Regions from separate parts of the Pseudomonas sp. H2_A10 genome, predicted to be linked through region 2. Evidence: riboswitches for the same ligand, from Rfam matches in the RefSeq annotation. Region 2 holds a riboswitch; each other region holds the start of a gene.
What was found. A riboswitch is a leader RNA that binds a small molecule or an ion and turns the genes downstream of it on or off. The one in region 2 is predicted to bind cobalamin.

Region 1 (10,160 bases), 300 kb from region 2:
AAGCGCTGAGCCTCCACCAGCTTGTTGTTGGCGCGCAGGTACTCCAGGCGCTCGGCCAATTCAACCTTGATACCCTCGATAGCGCCCATCAGGGTTTCACGCGGCGTCACATAGTGGCTTTTCGGGTAGAAGGTAAAGCGCGGCAACTTGCGGATCACCTCGCCGGTCAACGGGTCGAAGGCCGAGAGGCTCTCGACTTCATCGTCGAACAGTTCAATGCGGATCGCTTCCAGGTCGGATTCGGCCGGGTAGATGTCGATCACATCACCGCGCACGCGGAACGTGGCGCGGGCAAAATCCATGTCGTTGCGGGTGTATTGCAGGCTGGTCAGACGGCGCAGCAATTCGCGCTGGTCGAGTTTGTCGCCGCGATCGACGTGCAGCACCATCTTCAAATAGGTTTCCGGGCTGCCCAGGCCGTAGATGCACGACACCGTGGTGACGATGATCGCGTCCTTGCGCTCCAGTAGCGCCTTGGTCGCCGACAGGCGCATCTGCTCGATATGGTCGTTGATCGACGCATCCTTCTCGATAAAGGTATCGGAGGACGGCACATAGGCTTCGGGCTGGTAGTAGTCGTAATAGGAGACGAAGTACTCCACCGCGTTGTTCGGGAAGAACGCCTTGAACTCGCCGTACAACTGCGCGGCGAGGGTCTTGTTCGGCGCCAGCACCAGCGTCGGGCGGTTGATCTGCGCGATCACATTGGCAATGCTGAAGGTCTTGCCTGAACCGGTCACCCCCAGCAACGTCTGGTGCGCCAGGCCGGCCTCGATGCCCTCGACCATCTGACGAATGGCTTCCGGCTGATCGCCGGCGGGTTCAAAGCGGGTGACGAGTTGGAAATCCGACATAACGTACCTCGTGAAGTCACCCCGGACTGTAGACCCGTCGGGGACGAAATAGACCACGACCCGCGAAGTTTCAGAGCGGGCAGTAGGAAAAAACCATGATAGCTGTAGAAGTGGAGACGAATGTGACGGGTTTCAAGGCAATCGCCCTACCCCGCGATCCTGGCGCAATGTTGCAATAAGACTGACGGTCAGCAAATAAACCGAAAAACTTGGCCGAAAAGCCATTTCGGTTGTCGCTCTCAGCCGTGATGGCCTCTATACTAGCTCCCCGTTTGTGCACCGCTCTAGTGCATTCGGCTGGAGCGCGACACGTCCCTCCCTTCCCCCATAGAGCTGCCGCAAAAATGAGCCTGTTCTCCGCTGTCGAAATGGCACCACGCGATCCTATCCTGGGCCTCAACGAAGCATTCAACGCCGATACACGAACCACCAAGGTCAACCTTGGCGTCGGCGTTTATTGCGACGAGGAGGGGAAGATTCCACTCTTGCGTGCCGTTGCCGAAGCGGAAGCCATTCGCGTGGCCCAACACGCCGCCCGTGGCTACTTGCCGATCGACGGCATCGCCGCGTACGACAAGGCGGTGCAAACCCTGCTGTTCGGCGGCGAGTCGCCATTGCTGCAAGCCGGCCGCGTGGTCACCGTGCAAGCTGTCGGCGGTACCGGCGCGCTGAAGCTCGGCGCGGACTTCCTCAAGCAACTGCTGCCTGACGCGGTCGTTGCCATCAGCGACCCAAGCTGGGAAAACCACCGCGCGCTGTTCGAAACCGCCGGCTTCCCGGTGCAGAACTACCGCTACTACGACGCAGCCTCCCACGATGTGAACCGTGCCGGCCTGCTCGAAGACCTCAACGCCCTGCCACCTAAGTCCATCGTGGTGCTGCATGCCTGCTGCCACAACCCGACCGGCGTCGACCTGAGCCCGGCCGACTGGCAAAACGTGCTGGACGTGGTCAAGGCCAAGGACCTCGTACCGTTCCTTGACATGGCCTACCAGGGCTTTGGTGATGGCATCCACGAAGACGCTGCTGCCGTGCGCCTGTTCGCGGAATCGGGCCTGACCTTCTTCGTCTCCAGCTCGTTCTCCAAATCGTTCTCGCTGTACGGCGAGCGTGTGGGCGCGCTGTCGATCGTCGGCGACTCCAAGGAAGAAAGCGCGCGCATCCTGTCCCAGGTCAAGCGTGTGATCCGCACCAACTATTCCAACCCGCCGACCCATGGCGCAGCGATTGTGGCCGCGGTGCTCAACAACCCCGAGCTGCGCGCCCAGTGGGAAGCCGAACTGGCCGAGATGCGCCTGCGCATCCGTGGCATGCGCGAGCAGATGGTCGCCGCACTGGCCAAGGCCGCTCCAGGCCACGACTTCAGCTTCGTCGGCCGCCAGCGTGGGATGTTCTCCTACTCCGGCCTGACCGTTGAGCAAGTCACCCGCTTGCGCAGCGAGTTTGGCATCTATGCGCTGGACACCGGGCGTATCTGTGTGGCGGCGTTGAACCAGTCGAACATTGCCGCGGTCACACAGGCAATCGTTCAGGTTCTATAACCCTGACGGCGCTATACGAAGGGAAGCCGCGGCTTCCCTTTTTTAATGCCTGTCGGAAAACACCCTGCTCCCCTAGACTGCCCCTGATCGCCCCTTTGCTGTGAGAGCCCTATGAGAAACGACGACCTGGACCTGCGCGCCGACCGCGACGAACTGCACGACTACACCCCACGCGCCCCGCAAGCCAAACGCCAGAAAAGCCTGGTGCTGCAAGTGGCCCTGGGGGTGTTTCTCGGCGGATTGGCCTTATGGCTGGTGCAACTGGGCGCGACGGCAATCATGGCGAAGCTGGCCATGGGCTCCTTCCAGTTCGGCGGCTGATACACAACGAGATGTGGGAGATGGCTTGCCTACTCCCGCCTTCGATTCACGCCGCTACCAGCCCGCGCTCCTCCAATAACTTCACAAAGCTGTTCAAACTCTGCGACACCGTGCCGCGCCGCCAGATCAACCAGGTATTCAACAGGCGAAAGCTGTCGGCCAACGGCCATACACTCACCGCAGCCGACCCCGGCATGCTTTCCAACATACTGCGCGGCATCAGTGCCAAGCCGGCACCGGCGCTGACGCACGCGAGCATGCCGTGGTACGACTCGATCTCGAAGATCTTGCCCGGCACCGCGCCGTCCTGCGCAAACCAGCGCTCGAAGTGGTGTCGGTAAGAGCAGTTGGAACGGAACGTGTAAATGTTCTCGCCGTTGACCTCCCTGCCCCGCGTGATCGGCGCATGATGCAGCGGCGCAATCACCACCATCTCTTCCTCGAACACCGCCACGCCCTCCAGCGTCGAGTGCAACACCGGGCCGTCGACAAACGCCGCCGTCAACCGCCCCGACAACACGCCTTCGATCATCGTGCCCGAAGGCCCCGTGCTCAGGTCCAACTCGACCTTGGTGTGTTTCTGGTTATATGCCGCCAGCAACGCCGGAATACGCACCGCCGCCGTGCTCTCCAGCGAACCCAAGGCAAACGCGCCCTGGGGCTCCTCCCCCGCCACCGTGGCGCGGGCCTCTTGTACCAGGTCGAGAATACGCCGCACATAGCCGAGGAAATTCCACCCGGCCGGCGACAGGCGCAAACGGCTCTTTTCACGGATAAACAACTCCACGCCCAGGTCCTGCTCCAATTGCTTGATGCGCGTGGTGAGGTTCGACGGCACCCGATGAATCAACTGCGCGGCGGCGCTGATGCTGCCTTGCTCGGCAACCGCCTTGAAAATTTCCAGCTGCACCAGATCCAAGTCATTCTCCAATCGTGAATGTATTGCTTAATATTATTCAGTTTCCAGAAAACATCCAGCCCCGTACGCTCACCACCATCCCAACGTACCTACAGGACGGTGCCATGAACGCGATTTCCTCCCAGACCCACGCCCTGTCGATCAACCCCGCCAACGGCGAAACGGTCGGCAGCTACCCGTACGAGACCGCCTCGCAATTGGACACAGCGCTCAACCGCGCCACGGGTGCCTTCCGCACCTGGCGCCGTACACCGGTGAGCCAACGCGCCGAACTGCTGCTGGGCCTGGCGACCGCGCTGCGCGGTCAAGCCGAAACCATGGCACAGATGATCACCCTGGAAATGGGCAAGCCCATTGCCCAGGCCCGTGCCGAAATCGAAAAATGCGCGCAACTGAGTGAATGGTACGCCGCCCAAGGCCCGGCCATGCTTGAGCCGGAGCCGACCCTGGTGGACAACGGCACTGCCCACATCGAATACCGCCCGCTGGGCCCGATCCTCGCCGTGATGCCGTGGAACTTCCCGGTATGGCAAGTACTGCGCGGCGCCGTGCCGACCCTGCTCGCCGGCAATACCTACGTGCTCAAACACGCGCCGAACGTGATGGGCAGCGCCTACCTGATCCAGCAAGCCTTCCAGAAAGCCGGTTTTATCGAAGGCCTGTTTGAAGTGATCAACGTGACCACCGAGGGTGTGTCCAGCGCCATCGCCGACCCGCGCATCGCTGCCGTCACCCTCACCGGCAGTGTGCGTGCCGGCATCGCCATCGGCTCCCAGGCGGGCGCGGCGCTGAAAAAATGCGTGCTGGAACTGGGCGGCTCCGACCCGTTCATCGTGCTCAACGATGCCGACCTCGACGCCGCCGTACAGGCCGCGCTGATTGGCCGCTTCCAAAACAGCGGCCAAGTTTGCGCCGCCGCCAAGCGCCTGATCATTGAGGCCGGTGTGGTCGAAGCCTTCACCGCCAAATTCGTCGAGGCCAGCCGCGCCATGGTGATGGGCGACCCGACCTCAGCCGACACCTACGTCGGCCCGATGGCCCGCTTCGACCTGCGGGACGAGTTGCACGGCCAGGTCCAGGCCACTCTGCAAGAAGGCGCCACATTGTTATTGGGCGGCAATAAAGTCGCAGGGGCCGGTAACTATTACGAACCGACCGTACTGGCAGACGTCACCGACCAGATGACCTCCTTCAAACAGGAGCTGTTCGGGCCGGTGGCCTCGATCATCACCGCCCGCGACGCTGACCACGCGGTGGCGCTGGCCAACGACAGCGAGTTCGGCCTCACCGCCAGCATCTTCACCACTGACGCGGCCAAGGCGCGGGATATTGCCAATCAGTTGGAAACCGGCGGGATCTTCGTCAACGCCTTCAGCGTCTCCGACCCACGCGTGGCGTTTGGTGGCGTGAAAAAGAGCGGGTTCGGCCGCGAGCTGTCGCACTTTGGTGTGCGCGAGTTCTGCAATGCACAGACGGTGTGGCGGGATCGCAAATAAAACAGGCAACACCCGTCAACTGTGGGAGCGGGCGTGCTCCCACCTTTGACCTGCGGTGCTTTTCGACCAATCGACCGTCACTTCCCCCACTGCTTTTGCAGCATGCCCTTACTTGCTTCCAGCCGTTGCTCGCGCAGTAAGCCAGTTGCATGCCCGACAGGAAAGCAGCTGCGTCAAAGCGCCCACAGGCGGATCAAGGCAAACCCCAGGTCTACGTTGACGCAGTCACGCCCATCTACCCACTCATCCCCGCGAAGGCGTCGTCCGGTGTTGGTCTCGCGCTCACCTTTGGCAATCACCAGCACAAACAACCGGACCGGGCATTCGAATGAGCGCAACCGCTCAACATCAGCCCTCACTGACCAATTGCCCTCCAGGCACTTGGCTTGGGATATGTCGCCCAGACACTTGATTTCAGCAACCATGCTCGTTGAGCCACTGTCGTCCAGGGCATACAGGTCGGCTTTGCGCCGCTCGCCAATCGGCAAATCGGTCCAGAGGCTGATGTCATTCTTGAACCAGGCATACAAGCTGATTTCGGCCTGAATCCAGTGCTCGCGGCAACTGTTCAGTTGCAACACCTGTTCGAGTTTATCGCCCATTTCACGAAAGGCCCGCTCGAACAAAACAATCCATTGATCAGCATTCATGACTGACTCCCTGTGTATGACGTATCGAGGCTAGTGCTTGACTGGTGCATCCCAGCAATCCGGGTGGCGTGCGCAGACATCGTATTGGCGATCCATCAAGGCCATGCGGTTAATGTGGGCGTCCGTGGCCGCCCGGAACGACTGATTGCTGGTTGTGATATAGGCCGCGGTGCGGTCAGTCAGGCGTGCGTTTAACTGGCTGCGGGTGTGGGCATCCAGTGCCTGGGGCGCGGTGGCCATGGTTTGCAGTGTCACGTCGTTCAAACGACTCAACTCATCGCGGTAGGTGTTTACGTATTCGGCACGGGCCGCGTCATGCTGGTGGTTCAAGTCGTACTGCATGGCTTCCAGGTTCTGCTTGTAGAGCGCCCAATAGCCCTCGGGCAGCACGCCACCGTCTTGTTTACGCAATTTGGCAATGCGCGCGTCGTTATCCGGAGCCGGTTGGAGTACGGGCTTGCGCGCAGAAGTGACGACGGGGTCTTGATCAATGATCTGGTCGATCCAGCCCAGCCTTGAAGGGTTCGAGGGCAAAACCTGTCCTAACGGTTCAAGCGGCACTGGCGCAGCAGGTGGGGGTGACGACACTGACTGGGCGCAACCACCCAGCAGTAACAAGGTGCAAAGCCGGGTCAGGACAAGGACGTTGCGAAAAGACATAAGTTCTCCATGAACAAAGGCGAATCGAAAGGGCGCGGCAAATAATATCATTGAGCCATCACTGCGTATCACCCCATCGCCCAAGCATTCGCAGGGCGGTACAGCGCATCAATCCAGCATCCGGCTAAGCAGCCGGTGCCCATCTGCCGTCACCTCGACCATCGCCGACAACATCACGCCGTCGGCACCGTCCGTGGAGAGCAGGCTCCAAAAGTCCGGTGGCTGATACCTCACACCAACGGTGCCCGCCTTGGCGATCACATACACGTTGAGCACTTGCCCGGGTTGCATCAACGGGCTGTCACCCTCGACCTTGTAACCGAGCACTTGCGGCTTTTGTATGCGCGCCTGCCCCATGGCATAGCCCGCAAACTCACGCACCGCGACGGCATGGCCCGCGTCCAGTTCCTGTTGTATCGCCGCCCCCACATTGGCCAGCCGCTCGCCGCCCTGAACGTGGGCGACTCCGTTGGCCAGCGCACGGCGCGCAGTCATCAGCAATTGGCGTTGCGCCGGGGTGGCATTGGGTGTGGCAAACGTCCAGACCTGAGCAACATGGGCCTGCGCCGATGCCGCGATCAACTCCACTTTTACCAGCGCCGCGTCCGGGAACGGCACATCGGTGGGCGGCGCGGCGCTCACCTGGTTATTCACCGACACCGCCACCGCTGCCGGGTAGCCGCGATAACCGAACATCATCGGCAGCCAGCCGTGCTGTGCGTACTGGTAGAGTAAAAATTCCTGGACCGCAGTGCCGGTGCCGCCCTTGCGGATCAGCGGCGCGACCTTGCGCAACAGGTCACTGGCGATGGGCGCCAGTTTGGCTTCCTCGGCAAGAATGGTTGCGTCATCCAACTGGGCGATGGCGCGGGCCCTGTCGCCGATCGCGTCGGTGTAGCGGGCGAGCGCAGGGTCAGCGGCGTGTGCGCTCATGCAAAACAACAGTGGCACTATTCCCAGACGTATCAACATGGCCTTCCTTGGGTTGGTTATGGACGGACCCGAATTGTACCTCCACCCAGCGCCCAAGATGGACTACCATACCGCGCCGGTTCCCAAACGGGACTAATAGGGAATTCGAAACGCCGCACGCGGCGCCAATCGAAACTGCCCCCGCAACTGTAGATGCCGAGCCTGCTCCTTCATGCCACTGGACACCGTCCGGGAAGGCCGGAGCGAGGCGACGACGCATCAGTCAGGAGACCTGCCGGCCCAGCAACATCACTCACCGGCGGGGTGTCCGGGAAGGACATCCTCGCCTGCCCGAGCGGCAGCGTTCGAGGGCGTATTTCCGAGCCGTAACGCCCCTGCTGCACGTACGGTTCACACGGAGATTGCCCCATGCTGCCACGCGTTACCGCCCTGATCGCCGGGCTGGGCTTGTGTGCCCTGGCCCAAGCGGCGCCCACTCATTACCCGCTGGCGGTCGAAAACTGCGGCAGCACCGTGACCTTCCAGCACGCCCCCGAGCGCAGCGTGACCATCGGCCAGGCCGCCACCGAAATGCTCTACGCCCTGGGCGTGGGTGACAAAGTGGTCGGCACCTCGCTGTGGTTCAACAGCGTGTTGGCGCCGTTCAAGGCGCAGAACGACGGCATCGACCGCCTGGCCAACAACGAGCCGAGCTTTGAAGCGGTGATCGCCAAGCGCCCGCAACTGGTGGCGGCCGAGCTGGAATGGGTGGTCGGCGCGCAAGGGGTGGTGGGCACGCGCGAGCAGTTCCATGAATTGCAAATCCCCACCTACCTGCTGCCCTCCGACTGTGAAGGCAAAGACAACCTGGTCGGCGCCGACGGCACGCGGCTGGAGCCGTTCCGCATCGAGACGATCTACAAAAGCATCCACCAACTGGCGCAGATCTTCGACGTGCAGGATCGCGGCCAACAACTGAACGACGAACTCAAAGCGCGCCTGGCCAAATCCGTCGCCACCGCGCAAGGCAAGGGCTTGAAACACGCCAGCGCACTGGTCTGGTTCTCCAGCGCCGAGATGGCCAGCGACCCTTATGTGGCCGGGCACAAGGGCGTTCCCGAATTCATGTTGGAAACCCTCGGTTTGCACAACGTGGTGCAGTCCGATGAAGAGTGGCCCGCCGTCGGCTGGGAGACCCTCGCCAAAGCCAACCCGACCTTCCTGGTGATCGCCCGCATGGACCGCCGCCGCTACCCCGCCGACGACCATGAAAAGAAACTCGCCTTCCTGCGCAGCGACCCGGTCACGCGCAACATGGACGCGGTAAAAAACAACCGCATCATCATCCTCGATGCCCTGGCGCTGCAGGCAAGCCTGCGCACCTTTGATGGCCTTGAACAACTGGCCGCGGCCATCGACGGCTACAACCTGCCCAAATGATCCGTACCCTACTCGCCCTCGCGCTGCTGCTGGCCGCCGTCCTCGCCGGCGTGGCCATCGGCGAAACCGCCATCGAACCGCAGGTGGTGTTGCAGGTGCTCGCCAATAAACTGTGGAACGCCGGCTACCTGCTGGACCCCATCGACGAAGGCGTGGTGTGGAACTACCGCCTCACGCGCACCCTGGTCGCCGCCGCCTGCGGCGCCGGGCTGGCCACCTGCGGGGTGATTCTGCAATCGTTGTTGCGTAACCCGTTGGCCGACCCGTACTTGTTGGGCATCAGCGCCGGCGCCTCGACCGGCGCGGTGCTGGTGGCGTTGATGGGCGTGGGCGGCGGCTTGGTTTCGCTGTCGGCCGGCGCGTTTGTCGGGGCCATGGCGGCATTCGCCCTGGTGATTTTATTGGCGCGGGCCAGTGGCTCCATGAGCGGCACCGGGCAGATCATCCTCGCGGGCATCGCCGGCTCGCAGCTGTTCAATGCGCTCACCGCATTCCTGATCACCAAGTCCGCCAGCTCGGAACAGGCGCGCGGCATCCTGTTCTGGCTGCTCGGCAACCTCAGCGGCGTGCGCTGGCCGTCGGTGTGGCTGGCGGTGCCGGTCGCCGTGGCGGGCTTGGCCGTGTGCCTGTGGCACCGGCGTGCGCTGGATGCGTTTACCTTCGGCAGCGACTCGGCGGCGTCCCTCGGCATTGCGGTGCGCCGCGTACAGTTTGTGCTGGTGGGCTGCGCCGCGCTGGTCACGGCGGTGATGGTGTCGATTGTCGGCTCCATTGGCTTTGTCGGCCTGGTGATCCCCCACGCCGTGCGCTTGTTGCTCGGCACCGGGCACTCGCGACTGCTGCCGGCCAGTGCGTTGGGCGGCGCCTTGTTCCTGATCGCGGCCGATGTGCTATCGCGCACCTTGATCAAGGGCCAGGTGATCCCGGTGGGCGTGGTCACGGCGCTGGTCGGCGCGCCGGTGTTTGCGCTGATCCTGATCGGCCGGAGGAATGCCCGATGACAGTGCTCAGTTGCACGGGCCTGGGCTTCAAGGTGCGCGAGGCCGAGTTGCTGCGCGAGATTCACCTGGAGGTAAACCTGGGTGAAACCTTGGGCATCGTCGGCCCGAACGGTTCCGGCAAATCCACCCTGCTCAAACTGCTGGCGGGCTTGCGTACGCCCGCCAGCGGCGAGGTGCGACTGGGCGGCCAACGCCTGGGCGACCTCTCGCGCCGCACCATCGCGCAACAGTTGGCGGTGGTGGAGCAGCAGGCCGACACCGACGACGCGATCCGCGTGTTCGACGCCGTGGCGCTGGGCCGCACACCCTGGCTGTCGGCGCTGAGCCCATGGTCACACGACCACGACACAATCGTGCGCCAGGCCC
Region 2 (10,160 bases):
TGAGCAGCCGGCGCTCGGCCAGCACAAAGCCCAGCCGTACACCCGCCAGGCCGAAAAACTTGCCGAACGAGCGCAGTACAATCAGGCCAACCTGATGGGCCTGGCTCGCCAGGCTCAATTGCGGGGTCACGTCCATAAACGCTTCGTCCACCACCAGCCAGCCGCCGCGCTGGGCCAGCCGCGTGTGCCAATCCAGCAGGCGCTGCGGGCTGAGGCTCAGACCGGTGGGGTTGTTGGGGTTGACCACCACCAGCACATCGAGGCCATCGAGGAAAAAGTCGACTTCCTGCTCCTGCACCTCACGCACCACGTAACCCGCGCGGCGCCAAGCTTCGGCGTGTTCGGCGTAGCACGGCGATAACACGCCGACCTTGCCCGCACGGCGCAGGCGTGGCAGCAACTGGATCGCCGCCTGGGAACCGGGCACCGGCAACACGTGCGCCGCGCCGTAATACTCGCCGGCGGCCTGCTCCAGGCCGTCGTCGGTTTCCGGCAGGCGCGCCCAAGCGCGTAGCGGTATCTCGGGGATCGGCCAGGGCCAGGGCGCAAGGCCGCTGGAGAGATCCAGCCAGTTGGCCTCGGCAATCCCGTATTGAACCGACGCTTTGCGCAGCCGACCACCGTGTTCAAGCATAGAATTGCGCCCCCGCGCATAGGATCAGCAGCCACAGCCAAACGCCGCGCTGCACCAGTTGCCAGCCTCGTTCGATTGAATCGGCATCCGCCGCCGGGCCTTCGCCCAATGGCGGGCGCTGGTGCAGCTCGCCGTGATAAATCGCCGCACCGCCCAATTCGACGCCCAGTGCGCCGGCCCCGGACGCCATCACCGGCCCCGCGTTGGGGCTGTCCCATGTCGGCCCCTGGGTACGCCAGCATTTGAGCGCCAGGGCGGTTTTGCCCAGCACCGCGTAGGTCAAGGCCACCAGGCGCGCAGGAATGTAGTTCAGTACGTCGTCGATTTTCGCCGCCGCCCAGCCAAAGCGTTCGAAGCGCTCATTGCGATAGCCCCACATGGCGTCGAGGGTATTGCTCAAACGGTAGAGCACCACCCCCGGTACGCCAGCGACCACGAACCAGAACAACGCGGCAAACACCGCATCACTGCCGTTTTCGAGCACCGATTCGGTGGCGGCACGGGCTACTTCGGTGCTGTCCAGCTCGCTGGTCTGGCGGCTCACCAGGTAACTCACCCGCGTGCGCGCTTCATCCAGGTCATCGCTGCGCAACGCCTGGGCGACAGGCAGTACATGTTCACCCAGGCTGCGCATGCCGAGGGCACAGTACAGCGCCAGAATCTCCAGCGCCCACCCGATATAGGGCGCCCACGACAGCGCGGTGGCCAGCAGCGTCAACGGCACCACGGCGATAAACCATGCCGTCACGCCATGGCTGCGCCAGCCACGGCCACCGCTATTGAAGCGTTGCTCGATGCGCCCGGCAAAATTGCCGAACGCCACCAGCGGATGCCGACGCCTGGGTTCACCCAGCAGCGCATCCAACGCCACCCCGGCGACACACAGCAAGGCCACACTCATTGACTCGCTCCCCACGTATTCTCATACAACATGTCTTTCAGCGGCCGCGGTTCGGCCCAGCCTTCGAGCTGCAACATCGGTGCCGGATAGAATTCGGCCACCGGCCCCAGGCACAGCACGGCCAGGGGTTTGGCGCCGGGCGGCAGGCCCAGCAGATCGGCCAGGGCCTGGGGGTCGAACAACGATACCCAGCCCATGCCCAGCCCTTCGACACGGGCAGCCAGCCATAGATTCTGGATCGCACAGGACAGCGAAGCCATGTCCATTTCCGGCAAGGTACGGCGGCCGAAAATGTGCCGCTCGCGATCATCCATCAACGCCGCCACCAGTACTTCAGCGCAGTCGTGAATGCCTTCGACCTTGAGCTTCATGAATTCATCGGAACGTTCGCCCAGGGCTTGGGCGGTGCGCACGCGCTCTTCTTCGACCACTTGCTGGATTTGCCCACGCAGGTGGCGGTCGCTGATGCGGATAAAACGCCACGGCTGCATCAAACCCACACTGGGTGCCTGATGCGCGGCCTGGAGCAGGCGATGAAGCAATTCGGGAGCCACCGTACCGCCGCTGAAGTGGCGCATGTCGCGGCGCTCGGCGATGGCGCGGTAGACGGCGTCGCGGTCGGCCGGGGCAAATGCGTTGTCGGTCATGGCCCTATCGAGGGCAAGCCCCCTCCCACATTGGGTGCAAACAAGGCGGCGACCGCTGATGGGTTCGATGGGAAATAAAAGTGCACATAAGAGGCTGTCATCCGCCCCTGTCGGTAAACCGCCTCGGCACCGCGCCCACCGTTAGGGCTCAGGCCACGGGCAATCGGCTGGCACTCGGTGCTGGTCAGGGAATGGTGATACGTGTGCCCACGCAACACGCCTTCCGGCAGTTCGACGCTTTGCAGGGCCAGGGCCGCGAGTTTCTTTTGCATCACCGCATCGCCCGGTAAAAGGCCGAGCAGTTCGGCACGGTTGCCGTCGACGTCGGTGAGCGAGTCCAGCAGGTAGAGCATGCCGCCGCATTCGGCGAGCAACGGCTTGCCGGCGGCGTGGTGGGCGCGGATGGCAGCGAGCATAGGGGTATTTTCCGACAGCGCCTGGTGGTGCAGTTCCGGGTAACCACCGGGCAGATAGAGGCTGTCGGCGTCGGGCAGTGCGTGATCATGGATCGGCGAAAAGAAGCTCAACTGAGCCCCCATCGCTCGCAGCAGGTCGAGGCTGGCGCCGTAGGTGAACGCGAAGGCTTCGTCACGGGCGACGGCGATGCGCACGCCCTTGAGCAATGGCTCCGCCTCGATCACCTGCGGTGCGGCGAAGGCCACCGGCGGCGGCAGCGCGACTTCGCAACTGCTGCCCAGGGCCTGGGCGGCGGCGTCCAGGCGCACATCGAGATCATTCAATTCGCTGGCCTGCACCAGCCCCAGGTGACGGCTGGGCAGCTCGATACCGGTCTCACGTGACAACGCGCCGTACCAGCGCAGGCCTTCGGTGAGGCTGCCTTCGAGCAACTGCGCATGGCGCAGCGTGCCGACGCGGTTGGCCAGTACCCCGGCAAACGGCAGGTCCGGCTGATAGCGCGCCAGGCCCAATGCCAGCGCGCCAAAGGTCTGGGCCATGGCGGTGCCGTCGATCACGCCCAACACCGGCACGCCGAAGTGCCGCGCCAGGTCGGCGCTGGACGGCGTGCCGTCGAACAGGCCCATCACGCCCTCGATCAGGATCAGGTCCGCCTCCCCCGCCGCTTCCCACAACAAGCGGCGACTTTCCTGCTCGCCCACCATCCACATGTCCAATTGATAAACCGGCGCACCGCTGGCGCGCTCATGGATCATCGGGTCCAGAAAGTCCGGGCCGCATTTGAACACGCGCACGTTGCGCCCCAGGTTGCGATGCAAACGGGCGAGCGCGGCGGTGACGGTGGTTTTGCCCTGGCCGGACGCCGGAGCGGCGATCAATACAGCCGGGCAATGACGGGGCGGGTTCACAGTTCGACGCCCTTCTGTGCCTTGATACCGGCCTGGAACGCATGCTTGAGCATGCCCATTTCAGTGACGGTGTCGCCCATTTCGATCAACTCGGGCTTGGCGCCACGGCCGGTGACGACCACGTGTTGCATCGGTGGGCGGGCTTGCAGGTCGCTCAGAACATGATCGAGGTCGAGGTAGCCATGCTTGAGGGCAATATTGAGCTCATCCAGCACCACCAGGCCAATGGACGGGTCTTGCAGTAATTGGCGCGACACGGCCCAGGCGGCTTCGGCGGCGGCAATATCGCGCTGCCGGTCCTGGGTTTCCCAAGTGAAGCCTTCGCCCATCACGTGAAAGCGCACTTGCTCGGGGAAACGGCGGAAAAACAATTCTTCGCCGGTACTGTTACGCCCCTTGATGAACTGCACCACGCCGCACTGCATGCCATGGCCCATGGCGCGGGCGAGCATGCCGAATGCCGAGCTGCTCTTGCCTTTGCCATTACCGGTGAGCACCAATAGCAAGCCGCATTCATTGGGTGAATTGGCGATGCGCTCGTCGATCACGGCTTTTTTGCGCAGCATGCGTGCCAGGTGGCGTTCATCGCGGTCGGGGGTATCGGTCATGGCAGCTCTCCGTTGGGGCTGAACAAAAACGGCGGGCAGGGAAAAGAAAAAACAGACAGCCAAGCATCGCCCACCGTGATGCTGTTGGATGATCCTGGCCGGTCTCCGGGCTCATGAGTGGCGTTCTGAAGCGAACAGGTCGACGCTGCGCCTTCCCATATCGCGAGCGATACAGTGGCTCAATGCAGGGTCTTGACTCATTTACCGTTGCGGGGGCAGCGCCGGAATTGCGGCGGCGCTGTGTATAAGCGCGCTCACTCACCGGCTTCCCTGTTTCACTCTGTCGACCCACGGGTCACAGAGCACCTGGAACAAGCGGCGAAGGTTAGTGGGTTGGAGGGCTAGCTGCAAGCGTCAAGCCTAAAGCTACAAGCAGGCATTGCGCCGTCTTGCAGCTTTAAGCGTGCAACGTGGCATTGATTCTAAGGATTACGCGCCAGATTGCCCGGCAATACGCGCTTGGCACTCAGGTAAGCATTCTGCCAATACGCTTTGGACAGGGTGTCCAGTTTCACCGTGCCACCGGTTTGCGGCGCATGGACAAAGCGACCTTCACCCACGTAGATCCCAGCATGGCTGACCTGCGAGCCACCACCGGTGGCGAAGAACAATAGGTCGCCGGTTTGCAGGTTCTGCTCGCTCACATCCTGGGCGCGCATCACGATCAGCTCGCGCGTGGTGCGTGGCAGGGAAATGCCGGCGGCGTCGCGGTAGACGAAGCCGATCAGACCGCTGCAATCAAAACCGGAGTCTGGCGTGTTACCGCCCCAGCGATAAGGCGTGCCGACCAGGCCCAGCGCACGAAAGAGCACGTCTTCGGCAGCAGGCGAAAAGTTCTGGGTGGAATAATTGAACACCGGCTTGGGCTTGACCGCGATGGGCGCGGGCGGCGGTGTGCGGCTGGCGCAGGCGCTGAGAAGCGCGGCGCAAACAATTAGAATCAGGCGGGCCGAGGTCGACATGTGCAGAACAATCCTGGTCTGGATGCGGCTTTCGCTGCCGAACGCTGAAAACCAGAACGCGCAAGCAAAGCTCGCGCGAACGGGTTACAACAATATCCAGGGATTCTAGCGCTTACGCGTCAAACTTCAAGTATCACTTTAAGTTTACTTACTGGCGGTAACCGTAGTCGGGGCCATGGCGAGTGCGCGCTTGGCTTCGATGAAGGTTTTGCTCCAGTAGCTGTCACCCAGGCTGTCGACTCGCACACCGCCACTGCGACGGCTGCTGGAGTGGATAAACTGGTTGTCACCCAAGTAGATACCGGCGTGACTGACACGACCACGGCCTGCCGTACTGAAGAAAAGCAGATCACCGGGCTTGAGGTTGTTGCGTGCGACCAACGGTGCTTTCACGTTGATCATTTCGCGCGTGGAGCGTGGCAGGTTCATGCCGGCTTCTTCGCGAAACAGATAGCCGATAAAACCGCTGCAATCGAAACCGGCTTCGGAGGTACCTCCGAAACGGTAACGGGTACCGATCAGGGACATGCCGCGTTCTAGGATACTGTCGGCCAGAACTGGAAGCTGGTAAGGCTTGTTGCCGGAGAAATCGGCCAGTTCTTTCTCGGTTGCCAGCTCTTCTTCATAAACGGAAGCAGACTGCGCAGCGACGAATTTTGCCTGGGACTGTTGTTGAGGCTTCTGCTGCTCTGCCACTTGTTGAGGGTGGGAGGCGCAACCAAACAACAGGGTAACGAGTGCGAGAGGCACGAGGGGTGCGAAGCGATTTAGCATGGGCACGACCGTGGCTGATGTGTAAAGAAGCCGAGACTATGCCCTCTATCACATCGATTTGCAAATTCAATCGTGCGCTATGTGACTTCGCGATTGGACCGTGACATCTAAGCCCTGATTCCAATTAATGACGTAAATGCGTAGCCCGCCGGGCTCAGACGTAGGTTTTCTGGCGCCTGAAAAGTGCCGAATCGTGACAAATCAACGTGTTACCAACCCAACGTCTCTTTGAGAAAAGGGATCGTCAATTTTCGTTGCGCCTGCAAAGAGGCCTGATCGAGCTGCTCAAGCAAATCGAACAAGGCGCTCATGCTGCGGGTACCGCGGGTGAGGATAAAGTGCCCCACTTCGTCGGTGAGGTGCAGGCCACGACGGGATGCACGCAATTGCAGGGCGCGCAGCTTGTCTTCGTCGGACAGGGGGCGCATCTGGAAGATCAGCGCCAGGGTCAGGCGTGACTTGAGGTCGGCCAACTTGACCGGCAATTCCCGAGGCGACGTGGCGGCGGCAATCAGCAAGCGCCGGCCGCTGTCACGCAAGCGATTGAATAAATGGAACAGCGCCTCTTCCCAATCCGCCTTGCCGGCGATCACCTGCAGGTCATCCAGGCACACCAGTTCGTACTGTTCAAGGTTGTCGAAGATGCCGATGCCGCGATCCATCAGCTCAGCCAACGGCAGGTATACCGCCGGCTCACCCATTTGCTCGAAGCGCAGGCAGGCGGCCTGCAACAGGTGGGTACGCCCCACGCCATGCTTGCCCCACAGATAGATCAGGCTTTCAGTCCACCCGGCGTCGGCTTCGCAGAGCCGCTCGACATAGCCGAGTGCAGCGGCATTGGCGCCTGGGTAGTAATTGATAAAGGTGGCGTCATCACGCAGACGCACACCTAAGGGCAGCTGAATCGGTTTCATGCTGACTGAACGGCTCCCATCGAACCGTTAGTGGCCTCTGTGTAAAGTTTGCAAAGTTTATACCCGTGAAGCCGGGCGCACAATGCAGCAGACCACAAGCAAAATCAAAGGTTTGCGTTAACTTGCCGGTTTTTTGCGGTTTGTTTGACGGCACAGGGCCATAAACGCCAAACCCGGCCGAAGCCGGGTTTGTGACGCCGCGATTACAACTCGGGGTCTTCGACGCCCGTGTACACCTCGGAATCCTTGTACAAATCATGTACATGGCGCACCAGCACCATAATCACCGCCGCCACCGGCAGCGCCAGGAGGATGCCCGTAAAGCCAAACAGCTCGCCGCCCGCCAGGATCGCAAAGATCACCGCCACGGGGTGCAGGCCGATTCGATCGCCCACCAGCAATGGGGTGAGCACCATGCCTTCCAGGGCCTGGCCGACCATGAATACCGCAACAATGCCCAGCATCGGGTAAAGGTCACCGCCAAACTGGAACAGCCCGGCCACCAGCGCCGCACCGATACCAATCACAAACCCCATGTACGGCACGATGGCGGCCAAGCCCGCGATCAGGCCGATCAACAGGCCCAGCTCCAAGCCTATCGCCATCAAGCCGGCGGCGTAGATGATCCCCAGTGCCAGCATCACCAGCAACTGCCCGCGCACGAACGCCCCGAGCACTTCATGACACTCACCGGCCAGGGCGACGATGCGCTCCTCGCGGTTGCGCGGCAGCAGGCTGCGGATCTTGGCCATCATCACATCCCAATCGCGCAGCAAATAGAACGCTACCACCGGGATCAGCACCAGGTTGGTCAGCCAGCCGATCAATGCCAGGCTGGAGGCGGTGGCCTGGCTGAGGATCACACCCACGATATCGGTGGTCTGGCCCATATGTTCGCTGATCGCCGCCTTGACCTTGTCGAACTTCCAGAAGCCGTCCGACAGCCCGAGCTTGGCCTGGGCCCACGGCATCGCCGTGTGTTGCAACCAGTCGAGCATCTGTGGCGCCAGTTCATAGAGGCGGAACAATTGCTTGGCCAACATCGGCACCAGCACCAATACCAACGCGGTGATGATCAGGGTAAACAGCGCGAACACCGCGACAACCCCCAAGGTCCGCGACAGCCCGACCTTCTCCAGGCGATCCACCACGGGATCGAACAGATAGGCGAGCAGCAACGCAACCAGGAACGGCGTCAGGATCGAATGCAGCAAGAACACAAAAACGCACAGCAGGACAATCCCGCCAAGCCACACCCAACGACGCGTATCCGCCATACACCACTCCATGCTTCTATCTATATAAGGAAGAACTGTTTACCAACGAAACCGCAGTTGCGCCTGAGGCTCAGGTGCGGCGGGCGGTTGCGCGCCTGGCGCTAACGGTTGCGGCGCAGGCTCGCCCGCGGGAATTTCCTGCAACTTGGCCAGGCTCAACTGGGTGCGCAACTGATCGGCGCTGCCATTGACGCGATACACGATGCGATCGCCCTCCACACGCAGCGGCTGGCCACCAAACGGCTCAAGCAAATGCCCCAGCGCCGCATAGCGTTCCAGGGTCATGCCCTGCACTTGCAGCAATTGTTCGGTGCTCACGCCCGGCTTGACCGCAAAACGCGGCGCCAGCTTTTGGCTGATCGCCAGCATCACCGCGTCGGCCACGGCGCCGGTATCGGCACCTTGGGCGGTGCCCTGCTCGCTCTTGTCACCCAGCCACAGGCGCCATTTGGCTTGCCATTGGTTGCCTTCCTGGCGCGCATGTACCGCCAGCAAGGCGTCGGCACCGTAACGTTCGGAAGCGGCGCGCAAGGGGGTGGCATCGGCGCTTTCCAGGTTCGGCGCGGTGGCCACGACCTGCTCGTCCAGATCCCCCAGGGGCAGGCGCAGCGGCAAACCGCGATGTTGTGCCGCGCGGCGCAGGGCCTGGGCAACGCTCTGGCCATCGCCTACCAGGCTGCTGCCTTCGGTGGAATCGTTGAGCCACCAGCCGAGGATCGACGGCCGATTGCTGCCCCAGATCGACAGGCCCGCGTCACGCAGGGCGCGGTCGGTGCTGACCGGATCGAAGTCCACTTGCAGGCTCTCGGGCGGCCCGGCGTCATAGCCATATTGGGTGATGATTTGCTGCGGGTCCTTGCGAATCGCCGCCAGGCCCGGGCCCTCGGCGGCTTTGGCGTCGCCGGTCAGGCGGATCACCATCGTCTGCACCGCACGCTGGGTGGCCTGATCGCGCTCTTGCGGCGATTGGCTGCTAACCGGTTCAAGTACTTGATACAGGCCATTGAGGGTTTCGGCATGACTCGCCAGGCTGACCAACGACAAGCAGCCCACAAAGAAGAATTTACACAGACGCATGGAAGATTCCCGAACGACAAATTTAGCGGCTGGAACAGACCGCATGAACTCGGTTTGCCATGGCTGTGACCATGGCGACCGACAAAACATTCACAGGGCCTCGGTAAGTTTTCGCGCAGTCATAACGATAGCGGGTTCAAGGCTATACCTTAATACGGCCCGAAGCAGAGCCGATTAGCATTTTTTTAACGCGCTTTTTTCAGCTATATAGCCCTGCCCGTCGGCCCGAGGATGGCCGCTGCCCCTCAAGCCTGATAAAATCGCGCGCCTTCGCAGACCGTCAACGGCTGGGCCTTTTACCAAAAGCGCCTGCCCGCTCGGTCGTTACCCAGAAATCCCCCCTAAAGGCCTGGATCATGAGCAAGCAACCCTCCCTGAGCTACAAGGACGCCGGTGTAGACATCGACGCCGGTGAAGCATTGGTCGAACGCATCAAGAGCGTCGCCAAGCGCACTGCGCGCCCCGAAGTCATGGGCGGCCTGGGCGGTTTTGGCGCCCTCTGCGAAATCCCGGCCGGCTACAAACAGCCTGTATTGGTGTCCGGCACCGACGGCGTGGGCACCAAGCTGCGCCTGGCACTGAACCTGAACAAGCACGACAGCATCGGCATCGACCTGGTGGCCATGTGCGTCAACGACCTGGTGGTGTGCGGCGCCGAGCCGTTGTTCTTCCTTGACTATTACGCCACCGGCAAGCTCAACGTCGAGACCGCTACCCAGGTAGTGACCGGCATTGGCGCGGGTTGCGAACTGTCGGGTTGCTCGCTGGTCGGTGGCGAAACCGCCGAAATGCCCGGCATGTACGAAGGCGAAGACTACGACCTGGCTGGCTTCTGCGTCGGCGTGGTAGAGAAAGCCGAAATCATCGACGGCTCCAAAGTGACGGCCGGCGACGCCCTGCTCGCCCTGCCATCGTCCGGTCCGCACTCCAACGGTTACTCGCTGATCCGCAAGATCATCGAAGTGTCCGGTGCCGACATCGAGAATATCCAGCTCGACGGCAAGCCGCTGACCGACCTGCTGATGGCCCCGACCCGCATCT
Region 3 (10,160 bases), 940 kb from region 2:
TCATGATCGGCAGTTCGATGCCCAGTGCTTCAAACACCCCTTGCACGGCGAAGATCGCAGCCTTGGCATTGAGGGTGTCGAAGATGGTCTCGATCAGGATCAGGTCGGCGCCGCCTTCGATCAGGCCTTTGGTGGCTTCGGTGTAGTTTTCCACCAGCTCATCGAAGGTCACGTTGCGGTAGCCGGGGTTGTTCACATCCGGCGACAGCGAGCAGGTACGGCTGGTCGGGCCGAGCACGCCGGCGACGAAGCGTGGCTTGGCCGGGTTCTCGGCGGTCTTGGCGTCGGCGATCTTGCGTGCCAGGCGTGCGCCTTCGACGTTCAGCTCGTAGGCCAGCTCTTCCATGCCGTAGTCGGCCATGGAAATGCGCGTGGCATTGAAGGTGTTGGTTTCGAGGATGTCGGCGCCGGCATCCAGATAAGCCTTCTCGATGCCGCCGATCACGTCCGGACGGGTGATCACCAGCAGGTCGTTGTTACCCTTGACGTCGCTCGGCCAGTCGGCGAAGCGTTTGCCACGGTAATCGTGCTCTTCCAGTTTATAGCTCTGGATCATCGTGCCCATGCCGCCGTCGAGGATCAGGATGCGTTCCTTGAGGGCGTGGTGAAGGGCTTGCAGACGAGCGCTACGATCGGACATGGGACTACTCTGGTCAGGCATTACGGAGGGGGTGGATCATAGCAAACCTGTGCGGATTTGCGGCATGTGCGGGTTTTGCATGAATATCGCTCATGTTGGGCGGAGTCATGGCCCGGTAGAATCACCGCCACTTTTTTACCGCACGTATTGATCGGGACCGGATACATGTCACTTCGTCTTATCGTCAGCGCCTTCCTGGCCTTGATTGCCAGCGCTGCCCAGGCTGAAGGTCCCGCGCCGGCGATCTCCTACACCCGCGATATCCAACCGATCTTCACCGAAAAGTGCGTGGCCTGTCACGCCTGCTACGACTCCGCCTGCCAGCTCAACCTGGGCAGCGCCGAAGGGGCGGCGCGCGGCGCGAGCAAAGTCCCGGTGTACGACGGCGAGCGTAGCCAGGCCACGCCGACTACCCGTTTGTTCTATGACGCCTTCGGCAAACAGGCGTGGCGGCAGAAGGGCTTTTATTCGGTGCTCGACGCCCAGGGCAGCCAGGCCGCGCTGATGGCGCGCATGCTGGAGTTGGGCCATAACGCGCCGTTGCAACCCAACGCCAAGCTGCCCGAAGACATCGTGCTGGGCTTGAATCGCGAAAACACGTGCGCCATGCCCGCCGAGTTCAACGCCTACGCCGGCAGCCATCCCAAAGAAGGCATGCCGTTGGCGGTCACCGGCCTGACTGACCAGCAATATCAAACCCTGCAACGCTGGCTGGCCTCCGGCGCGCCCATCGATGAACAGGGCCTGGCGCCGAGTGCCAGCGAAGCCTTGCAAGTGCAGCAGTGGGAAAACCTGTTCAACCAGCCAGGCGCCCGTGAAAGCCTGGTGGCGCGCTGGCTGTACGAGCATTTGTTTCTCGCCCATCTCTACTTTGAGGGCGGCGAGCCGGGGCATTTCTTCCAGTGGGTGCGCTCGCGTACGCCAAGCGGGCAGCCGATCGACTTGATCAATACCCGCCGTCCGAATGACGACCCCGGCACCCGCGTGTATTACCGCCTGTGGCCGGTGCAGGGCGTGATCGTGCATAAAACCCACATCACTTACCCGTTCAGTGCGCAGAAGATGGCGCGCATCAAGGCGCTGTTCTACGCCGGCAACTGGCAGGTCAGCGCCTTGCCGGGCTATGGGCCGGGGCGTCGGGCCAACCCGTTCGACACGTTCGAAGCTATCCCGGCCAAGGCCCGTTACCAGTTCATGCTGGATAACGCCGAATATTTCGTGCGCACCTTCATTCGCGGGCCGGTGTGCCGGGGGCAGATCGCCACGGACGTGATCCGCGACAATTTCTGGGCGCTGTTCCAAGACCCTGACCATGATTTGTATATCACCGATGCGCGGTATCGCGGCCAGGCGACGCCGTTGTTGGCCATGCCGGGGCAAAACGACGACGTGGGCAGCGTGCTGAGCCTGTGGCTGGCTCTACCGCGACAAGCGCAACGAATATGAAGCGCTGCGCCGCGACAGTTACGCCGATTTGCCACCGCCGAGCTGGTCAAGCCTGTGGGCGGGTAACGACAATGCCTTGCTGAGCATCTTCCGTCACTTTGACAGCGCGTCGGTGACCAAGGGCCTGATCGGCGAAGTGCCGCAGACGATGTGGTTATTCGATTACCCCCTGTTGGAGCGCACCTATTATCAGTTGGCGGTGAATTTCGATGTGTTCGGCAACGTCTCGCACCAGGCCCAGACCCGCCTGTACTTCGACCTGATCCGCAACGGCGCGGAGCAGAACTTCCTGCGCCTGATGCCTGCCGACACCCGCGACGGGTTTATGGACGACTGGTACCAGAACAGCGGCAAGATCAAACTCTGGCTGGACTACGAAGCCATCGACGACGACAAGCCGAGCGGTCTGCACCTGGATGAAAAAGACCCCAAGCGCGACTTTGCCAACCAGTTGCTCACCCGTTACGGCGATTTGAATGCCAGCCCGGACCCGATCAACCGTTGCGCGGGCGCCTATTGCTCACGCAACGGTATCTCCGCGACGTTGCAGGATGTGGAACAGGCCCTCAGTCGCCTGACCTCGCGCCCGGCGGCGGGGCTCAAGGTGATCGATCAATTGCCCGAAGCGACGATGTTGCGTATCGAGACCGCCAGCGGCCAGCGCATGGTCTACAGCCTGCTGCGCAACCGTGCCCACAGTAACGTGGCGTTCCTGCTGGGTGAGGCCTATCGCTATCAGTCGGGCCTGGATACCTTGACCGTTTACCCGGGCGTGCTCAGCAGCTACCCCAACTTCATGTTCAATATCCCGGCCCGGGAAGTGCCTGCATTCGTTGCGCAGATGGAACAGGCCAAGGACGCCAAGCAGTTCGAAGCCATCGTTGATCGTTGGGGCGTGCGCCGCAGCCATCCGCTGTTCTGGCAGTATTTCCATGATTTGTCGCAGTACATCCGCGAGACAACGCCTGTGGAAGAGGGGGTGTTGGACATGAATCGTTATGAAAACCTCTGACAGGCAGGTCGACGCTTTTCCGACAAAAATACTCGGACTTTGTACCTGCGTAATATTTTGGCGTAAACTGCCGGCAAGCCTGTGAGGAGTTTCCATGACTGCCATAACCATTACCGACGCCGCCCACGATTACCTGGCCGACCTGCTGTCCAAGCAGAACACCCCAGGAATCGGTATCCGCGTCTTCATCACCCAGCCCGGCACCCAGTACGCCGAGACCTGCATTGCCTACTGCAAGCCTGGTGAAGAGAAGCCTGAAGACACCGCCCTGGGGCTGAAAAGCTTCACCGCGTACATCGACAGCTTCAGCGAAGCCTTCCTTGATGACGCCGTGGTCGACTACGCCACCGACCGTATGGGCGGCCAGTTGACCATCAAGGCGCCCAACGCCAAGGTGCCGAATGTCAACGCCGACAGCCCGGTCAACGAGCGCATCAACTACTACCTGCAGACCGAGATCAACCCGGGGCTTGCCAGCCACGGCGGCCAGGTCAGCTTGATCGACGTCGTCGAAGACGGCATCGCTGTCCTCAAGTTCGGCGGCGGCTGCCAAGGCTGCGGCCAGGCCGACGTGACCTTGCGTGAAGGCATCGAGCGCACCTTGCTCGAGCGTATTCCGGAGCTCAAGGGTGTACGTGACGTGACCGACCATACGCAGAAAGAAAACGCCTACTACTGAGTAAGGCGTTCACTGCGAAAATAAAAAACGGCGCCCCGTGAGCGCCGTTTTTTATACTTTTAATTCAGTGGGTTACGTTGTTTATCTCAGACGGAAGATTAGGTGTGGGGCTTGCTTCCGATAGCGGTGCCTCAGTCGCCTCGACCGCTGGCTGATACACGCATCTGGTAAAAAAGCTAAGGTCGATAAAGATGCGCATGCCCAGCCCGATACAGCGATGACTCGCTGAAACTGTCATTGGCCAGCACCCGACCCACCACAATCAGCGCCGTGCGCCGAAAGCCCTTGGCGGCGACTTTGCCGGCGATATCAGCGAGCGTGCCGACCGCCCAATCCTGGTCCGGCCACGTCGCGCGGTGCACCACGGCAATCGGGCAATCCGCGCCGTAATGCGGCAACAGCTCGGTGACGATCTTTTCCAGATGATTGACCCCCAGGTGAATCGCCATGGTCGTGCCGTGGCGGGCCAGGCTGTCGAAGTCTTCGCCGACCGGCATGCTGGTTTTATCGGCGTAGCGCGTCAGGATCACGCTTTGGGCGATGTCCGGCAGGGTCAGTTCGGCCTCCAGCAACGCAGCGCAGGCCGCCACTGCGGTGACGCCGGGGATGATCTGGAAGGGAATGTCCCATTCGCGCAACTGGCGGATTTGCTCGCCAATCGCGCCGTACAGGCTCGGGTCGCCGGAATGCACACGTGCCACGTCCTGGCCTTTGGCATGGGCGGCCTTGATCAGGTCGATGATTTGCTCCAGGTGCAATTCGGCGCTGTTGACCACCTGTTCCGCCTGATGGCCGTCCAATACCGCTGCGGGCACCAGGGAGCCGGCGTAAATGATCACCGGGCAACTGCGGATCAACCGTTGGCCCTTGATGGTAATCAATTCCGGGTCGCCGGGGCCGGCGCCGATGAAGTAGACGGTCATGGAGAGTTCCTGTCGAAAAACGGGCGAGCATGAAGGATGCTCATGATCGGAAAGCGCGATTATCGGGATTTTAGCCGGCGCAGGCCAACGCAAAGGTGGCCTGGGCGGTTTTCCGGCGGGTGATCAACAAGCGGGCAGGGCCGCCGCAGAGCTGTTCGGCCAGGGCCAGGGCGGCGCTTTCGGCGATGCCGTAACAGCCGGTATGGGCGAAGGCAACTGCGGATTTATGGCTCAGCCGCGCTTCATAAACGGCCAGTTGCCCGGCGCTGAAGCACCGCAAGGGCAGGTCGAGCCATCGGGCCAGGGCGAGTAGCCCCGGCTCGTTTTGTTTACGGTCGATGCTGGCCAGTGCCGTGACACGGTGACGCTCGATGCCGCCCTCGGCGAGGGCCGCATCAAACAGGCTCAACAGGGTGGCTGCATCACAACCGCGCTGGCAGCCCAGGCCGACCACGTAGGTCATGCCGAGTAGCGATCATCGCGGTTGCGACGGAACAGCCAGGCGCTGATCAGGCCCAGGGCCAGCCAGAACGCCATATTGGTCAGCTGCGAGGCGATCTTGAACTGCGCCTCCAGGGCTTGCGGCGCGAGCATTGAATGCACTAGCGGCTGCGGCGCGCCGAGTATGTGCGGCACCGCGAGGATGGCTGCGCCCAGCACTTTGAGCAGCCCATTGCGGCCGAAAACGATCAGCGCAATACCGGCGGCAGTAGAGGCGGCGGTGCCGATCCACCATGCCTGGCGTAGCGCCAAGTCAGCGGCGGCAGTGCCCGGCAACTCCGGTGGCAGGCCGAGGGTTGGCGCCAGCACAAAGGTCGCGTAACCCGCCAGGCCCCACAGCAGGCCCTGGGCGGTGCGAGTCGGCGTGCGCAAGGTGTAAAGGCCAGCCAGCATCAGCGCAAAACCGACGGCTACCACCAGGTTGGCGCCCGTGGTCGAGAGCACGCGCTGCCAGCCGTCTTCCGGCTCCCAGGCTTCGGCGTCATGGGTGTGCGCGGCAGCGCCGGCGGCGTGCTCATGCACAACCTCTGTGGCGGCCGGGGCTTTTTCAAAGGTTTCCCCCTGCAGAATCAGCGGGGCAACCCAGAAGCTTTGCAGCAGGGTCAGCAGCAGGGCGGCCAACAGGCCGCTGAACCCTGCGGTTTGCGCAATACGCTTGATCATGTCGGCAGGTCTCAATGGCACGGGAACGCGGCGCTGTGGCGGGTATCGTGGGCAGCGTTGTGCACCGCCTCAATGTGCGAGAAACCGGCGAAATACACCAGGCACGCACCGAGGATCGACGCGCCGATAGCGGCGCTCAGGCGTTGGCTCAGGGTGGAGGTGCTGCTGGCGGTGTGCGAGGTGCTGCTGATGATCGACATGGCGCGTCCCTTTCAGGTGTCAGGGTGAAACGAGCGCATGAAAACCCCGCGAGCCAGGCCCACAGGGTTCTGAACAGCGCCCGCCCACCGCGGGTTTGTTATCTGAAGTTTTCGGGCCGGTCTCCGGGCTTGCGAGGGACACTGGGTCTAGAAAGCATCGCCTTCCCATGCCGTACAGGCACAGTGGATCTGACGCTTCGCTCGCTTACCGTTGCGGGGGCAGCACCGGACTTGCCATACGGATATGACGTACCGGTTTCCCGTTTCACCCTGTGAAGGGCACCCGAAACAAGGCTTGTAGGAAAGCATGCAGAGCGGCGGTAGTCAAATTGACCGAGCCCCTGTAGCCTTGCACCCTTCGAGGTTCTTCGGCCCAGGCCGAAGCTAAGAAGGGAACGCGGTTCAAGCCGCGGCTGCCCCCGCAACTGTGAAGGGTTTACCGACTGCCATGCCACTGCCGATCAGGCGGGAAGGCGCAGCCGGCGCCGGTCGTACGGCCCGCAAGCCCCAAGCCAGGAGACCTGCCTCGCAACCGATTTTCCAATTCAACCGGGCGGGGTGATCCGGTGACGAAATCCGCTGCTGCGCGCTGTCGCAGGGCCAATCGTCCCGTATGCCCGCCCCAAAAGGGCATCCGATGAAAACACTGGCCAAACTTCCCGTCACCATCGTTACCGGCTTCCTCGGCTCGGGCAAAACCACCTTGCTGCGCCATATGCTCGACAACGCCCAGGGCCGTCGTATCGCGGTGATCGTCAACGAATTCGGCGAGCTGGGTATCGACGGTGAAATCCTCAAGCAGTGCTCCATCGGTTGCACCGAAGAAGAAGCCAACGGCCGTGTCTACGAATTGGCCAACGGCTGCCTGTGCTGCACGGTGCAGGAAGAGTTCTTCCCGGTGATGCGCGAACTGGTGGCCCGTCGTGGCGACCTCGACCATATCCTCATCGAAACCTCGGGCCTGGCCCTGCCAAAACCGCTGGTGCAAGCGTTCCAGTGGCCGGAAATCCGCAGCGCCTGCACGGTTGACGCGGTGATCACCGTGGTCGACAGCCCGGCCGTGGCCGCCGGCACCTTTGCCGCGTTCCCGGACCAGGTCGACGCCCAGCGCAAACTCGACCCGAACCTGGACCACGAGTCGCCGCTGCACGAGCTGTTCGCCGACCAACTGGCCAGCGCCGACCTGGTCATCCTCAACAAGTGCGACCTGATCAGCCCTGAAGACCTGGCCCGCGTGCGCCTGGAAGTCGCCGAAGAGCTGCCGCCGGCCGTCAAGGTCATTGAAGCGAGCAGCGGTCGCCTGCCGCTCGACGTGCTGATCGGCCTGGGTGCCGGCTCCGAGGAGCACATCGATGGTCGCCACAGCCATCACGATCACCACCATGAAGGCGAAGACGATCACGACCACGATGCGTTTGATTCGATCTCCATCGACCTGCCGCAAGCCGACGAAGCGCTGCTGCTCGACGCCCTGACCCAACTGGTGGTGCAACACGGCATCCTGCGCATCAAAGGGTTCGCCGCGATCCCCAACAAGCCGATGCGCCTGCTGATCCAGGGCGTGGGCACGCGTTTTGACAAGCATTTCGACCGCGCCTGGGGCGCAGACGAAGCGCGCATTACGCGCCTGGTGCTGATCGGCCAGGAGCTGGATGCCGCCGCCCTTGAAGCGCAATTGCGCGCCGCGCTCAGCGCTTAACCCATGCACCTGCTCAGGACTCAGCCCGGTGGTTTCGTCGCGGACGACAATATTGCCGACCTTGGTCAAACCCCCGCCGAACTGGTGATCCTGTGTAGCGGCGATTCGAGCCTGGCGCTGCTGGCCGAAGCGGCGCAGCAACTGCCCGAGGATTACCCCAGCCTGCGCCTGGCCAACCCGATGCAGGTGCAGAACCACGCCTCGGTCGACCTCTACGTTGACGAAGTGCTGCGCCACGCCAAGGTCATCCTGATTTCGTTGCATGGCGGCATCGCTTATTGGCGTTACGGCATCGAACGTCTGGTGGCGTTGGCCGAGCGCGGCGTCACGCTGATCCTGGTGCCGGGCGATGATCGTCCCGACCCCGAACTCAGTGGTCTCAGCACGGTCAACGCCGAGCAACGCGAGCGCCTGTGGCAATTTCTGCGTCAGGGCGGCTTGGGCAATGCGCTGGATTTCTATCGCTGCCTGGCCAGCGGTTATCTGGGCCGTGATTACCCGTGGGCCGAGCCGCAACCCCTGGCGCGCACCGCGATCTATCACCCGCGTAAAGCCAACGCCCGGCTCAATGACTGGCAGGCCGATTGGCATGCCGAACGGCCCGTGGTCGCGGTGTTGTTCTACCGTTCGCATTTGCAGGCGGCGAATACCGGTTTTATCGACGTGTTCTGCCAACGCTTGCAGGTGGCGGGCCTGAACCCGTTGCCGATGGCGGTGGCCAGCCTGAAAGAGCCCGGTTGCCTGACGGTGGTCGAGGACCTGCTGGACGAGGTCGGCGCGGCGCTGATTCTCAACACCACCGGCTTTGCTCAATCAAGCCCCGAAGCTCCGCACCTGCGCCCGTTTCGCCGCAATATCCCGGTGATCCAGGCCATTTGCGCCCAAGACAACAGGCCCGGCTGGCAGGCCAGCGAACAGGGCCTGGGCCCGCGCGATTTGGCCATGCACATCGCTTTGCCGGAGCTGGATGGGCGCATCATCAGCCGCCCCATCAGCTTCAAAGACCTGGCCTGGCGCAGCGAGCGTAGCCAGTCGGACGTGGTGTGCTACCGCGCAGCGCCCGAGCGCATGGATTTTGTCGCCGAACTGGCACGGCGCTGGGTCGAGTTGGCGCGGGTACCGAATGCAGACAAGCGCATCGCGCTGATCCTTGCCAATTACCCGACCCGCGACGGGCGCATCGGCAACGGTGTGGGCCTGGACACCCCGGCGGCGGCGCTGAATATCCTGCGGGCGCTGCAAGCCGAAGGGTATTCGCTGCCGGATGCATTGCCGGACAGCGGCACGGCATTGATCCATGAGCTGCTCGGTGGCGTCACCAATGATCTGGACAGCCTTGACCTGCGCCCTTGCCATCAAAGCCTGGGCCTGGATGACTACGAGGCGATGTTCCTGCGCTTGCCCGAGGCCAATCGCCAGGCCGTGCTGGAGCGCTGGGGTACGCCCCACAACGACCCGATGTTTCGGGATGGCCGCCTGATGATTGCCGGGCTGCGCCTGGGCCTGACTTTTGTCGGCATTCAACCGGCGCGGGGTTACCAGGTGGATGCCAGTGCGGTGTACCACGACCCGGACCTGGTGCCGCCGCATGGTTACCTGGCGTTCTATTTTTGGTTGCGCCACACCTACGGCGCCCATGGCGTGATCCACGTGGGCAAGCACGGTAACCTCGAGTGGCTGCCGGGCAAGGGCGTGGGCTTGTCGGAAAACTGCTGGCCCGACGTGCTGCTGGGGCCGCTGCCGAATATCTACCCGTTTATCGTCAACGATCCGGGCGAGGGCGCCCAGGCCAAGCGGCGCACCCAGGCGGTGATCATCGACCACCTGATGCCGCCGCTGACCCGCGCCGAAACCTATGGCCCGCTGCGTAACCTGGAGCTGTTGGCGGACGAGTACTACGAAGCTCAATTGCTCGACCCGCGCCGCGCCCGTGAGCTGCAAAAAGACATTCTCAAGCTGGTGCGCGAAACCCGTATCGACCAGGAGCTTGAACTGGACGGCGACGCCGATGCCGATGCCGCCATCTGGCTGCCGCGCCTGGACACCTACCTGTGTGACTTGAAGGAGTCGCAGATCCGCGACGGCCTGCATATCTTTGGCGAGTCGCCCCAAGGCCGTCTGCGCATTGATACCTTGCTGGCCTTGCTGCGTATTCCCCGTGGGGATGGCCGTGGCCCGCAATCGAGCGTGCTGCGGGTGTTGGCCAAGGCGTTCGAGCTGGGCTTCGACCCGCTGGACTGCGCCCTGGCCGAGCCCTGGACCGGACGCCGCCCGGGCGTGTTGCAAAAGATCGATACGCAACTGTGGCGTACCGCCGGTGATACTCGCGAGCGCCTGGAGTTGTACGCCGCGCGCTTGATCGAACAGGCGCTGGAAGGCCCGGTGGAGCAGTTGCAA

Region 1: linked by a shared signal. The riboswitch ahead of AB4O23_RS13350 (ABC transporter substrate-binding protein) and the one ahead of cobO (cob(I)yrinic acid a,c-diamide adenosyltransferase) in region 2 are both predicted to bind cobalamin.
Region 3: linked by a shared signal. The riboswitch ahead of AB4O23_RS16420 (CbtB domain-containing protein) and the one ahead of cobO (cob(I)yrinic acid a,c-diamide adenosyltransferase) in region 2 are both predicted to bind cobalamin.

What each region holds. Positions count from the first base shown of each region.
Region 1 covers NZ_CP162821.1:2,872,865-2,883,024, reverse strand. Annotated here, with positions in the region: gene uvrB (excinuclease ABC subunit UvrB) at 1-854, opposite strand, end outside; gene AB4O23_RS13385 (amino acid aminotransferase) at 1,199-2,395, shown strand; gene AB4O23_RS13380 (hypothetical protein) at 2,507-2,716, shown strand; gene ptrR (putrescine utilization regulator PtrR) at 2,763-3,635, opposite strand; gene AB4O23_RS13370 (aldehyde dehydrogenase family protein) at 3,740-5,131, shown strand; gene AB4O23_RS13365 (hypothetical protein) at 5,305-5,781, opposite strand; gene AB4O23_RS13360 (hypothetical protein) at 5,812-6,315, opposite strand; gene AB4O23_RS13355 (M24 family metallopeptidase) at 6,550-7,413, opposite strand; cobalamin riboswitch at 7,474-7,667, shown strand; gene AB4O23_RS13350 (ABC transporter substrate-binding protein) at 7,783-8,793, shown strand; gene AB4O23_RS13345 (FecCD family ABC transporter permease) at 8,790-9,794, shown strand; gene AB4O23_RS13340 (ABC transporter ATP-binding protein) at 9,791-10,160, shown strand, end outside.
Region 2 covers NZ_CP162821.1:2,573,502-2,583,661, reverse strand. Annotated here, with positions in the region: gene cobD (threonine-phosphate decarboxylase CobD) at 1-634, opposite strand, end outside; gene cbiB (adenosylcobinamide-phosphate synthase CbiB) at 627-1,535, opposite strand; gene bluB (5,6-dimethylbenzimidazole synthase) at 1,532-2,182, opposite strand; gene AB4O23_RS12050 (cobyrinate a,c-diamide synthase) at 2,179-3,507, opposite strand; gene cobO (cob(I)yrinic acid a,c-diamide adenosyltransferase) at 3,504-4,115, opposite strand; cobalamin riboswitch at 4,195-4,440, opposite strand; gene AB4O23_RS12040 (C40 family peptidase) at 4,538-5,077, opposite strand; gene AB4O23_RS12035 (C40 family peptidase) at 5,222-5,851, opposite strand; gene hda (DnaA regulatory inactivator Hda) at 6,061-6,765, opposite strand; gene AB4O23_RS12025 (AI-2E family transporter) at 6,969-8,042, opposite strand; gene AB4O23_RS12020 (DUF2066 domain-containing protein) at 8,082-9,119, opposite strand; gene purM (phosphoribosylformylglycinamidine cyclo-ligase) at 9,476-10,160, shown strand, end outside.
Region 3 covers NZ_CP162821.1:3,510,114-3,520,273, forward strand. Annotated here, with positions in the region: gene metH (methionine synthase) at 1-640, opposite strand, end outside; partial or broken gene AB4O23_RS16395 (fatty acid cis/trans isomerase) at 806-3,098, shown strand; gene nfuA (Fe-S biogenesis protein NfuA) at 3,193-3,777, shown strand; gene cobM (precorrin-4 C(11)-methyltransferase) at 3,954-4,700, opposite strand; gene AB4O23_RS16410 (cobalamin biosynthesis protein) at 4,771-5,163, opposite strand; gene AB4O23_RS16415 (CbtA family protein) at 5,160-5,864, opposite strand; gene AB4O23_RS16420 (CbtB domain-containing protein) at 5,876-6,064, opposite strand; cobalamin riboswitch at 6,162-6,366, opposite strand; cobalamin riboswitch at 6,409-6,607, shown strand; gene cobW (cobalamin biosynthesis protein CobW) at 6,702-7,763, shown strand; partial or broken gene cobN (cobaltochelatase subunit CobN) at 7,767-10,160, shown strand, end outside.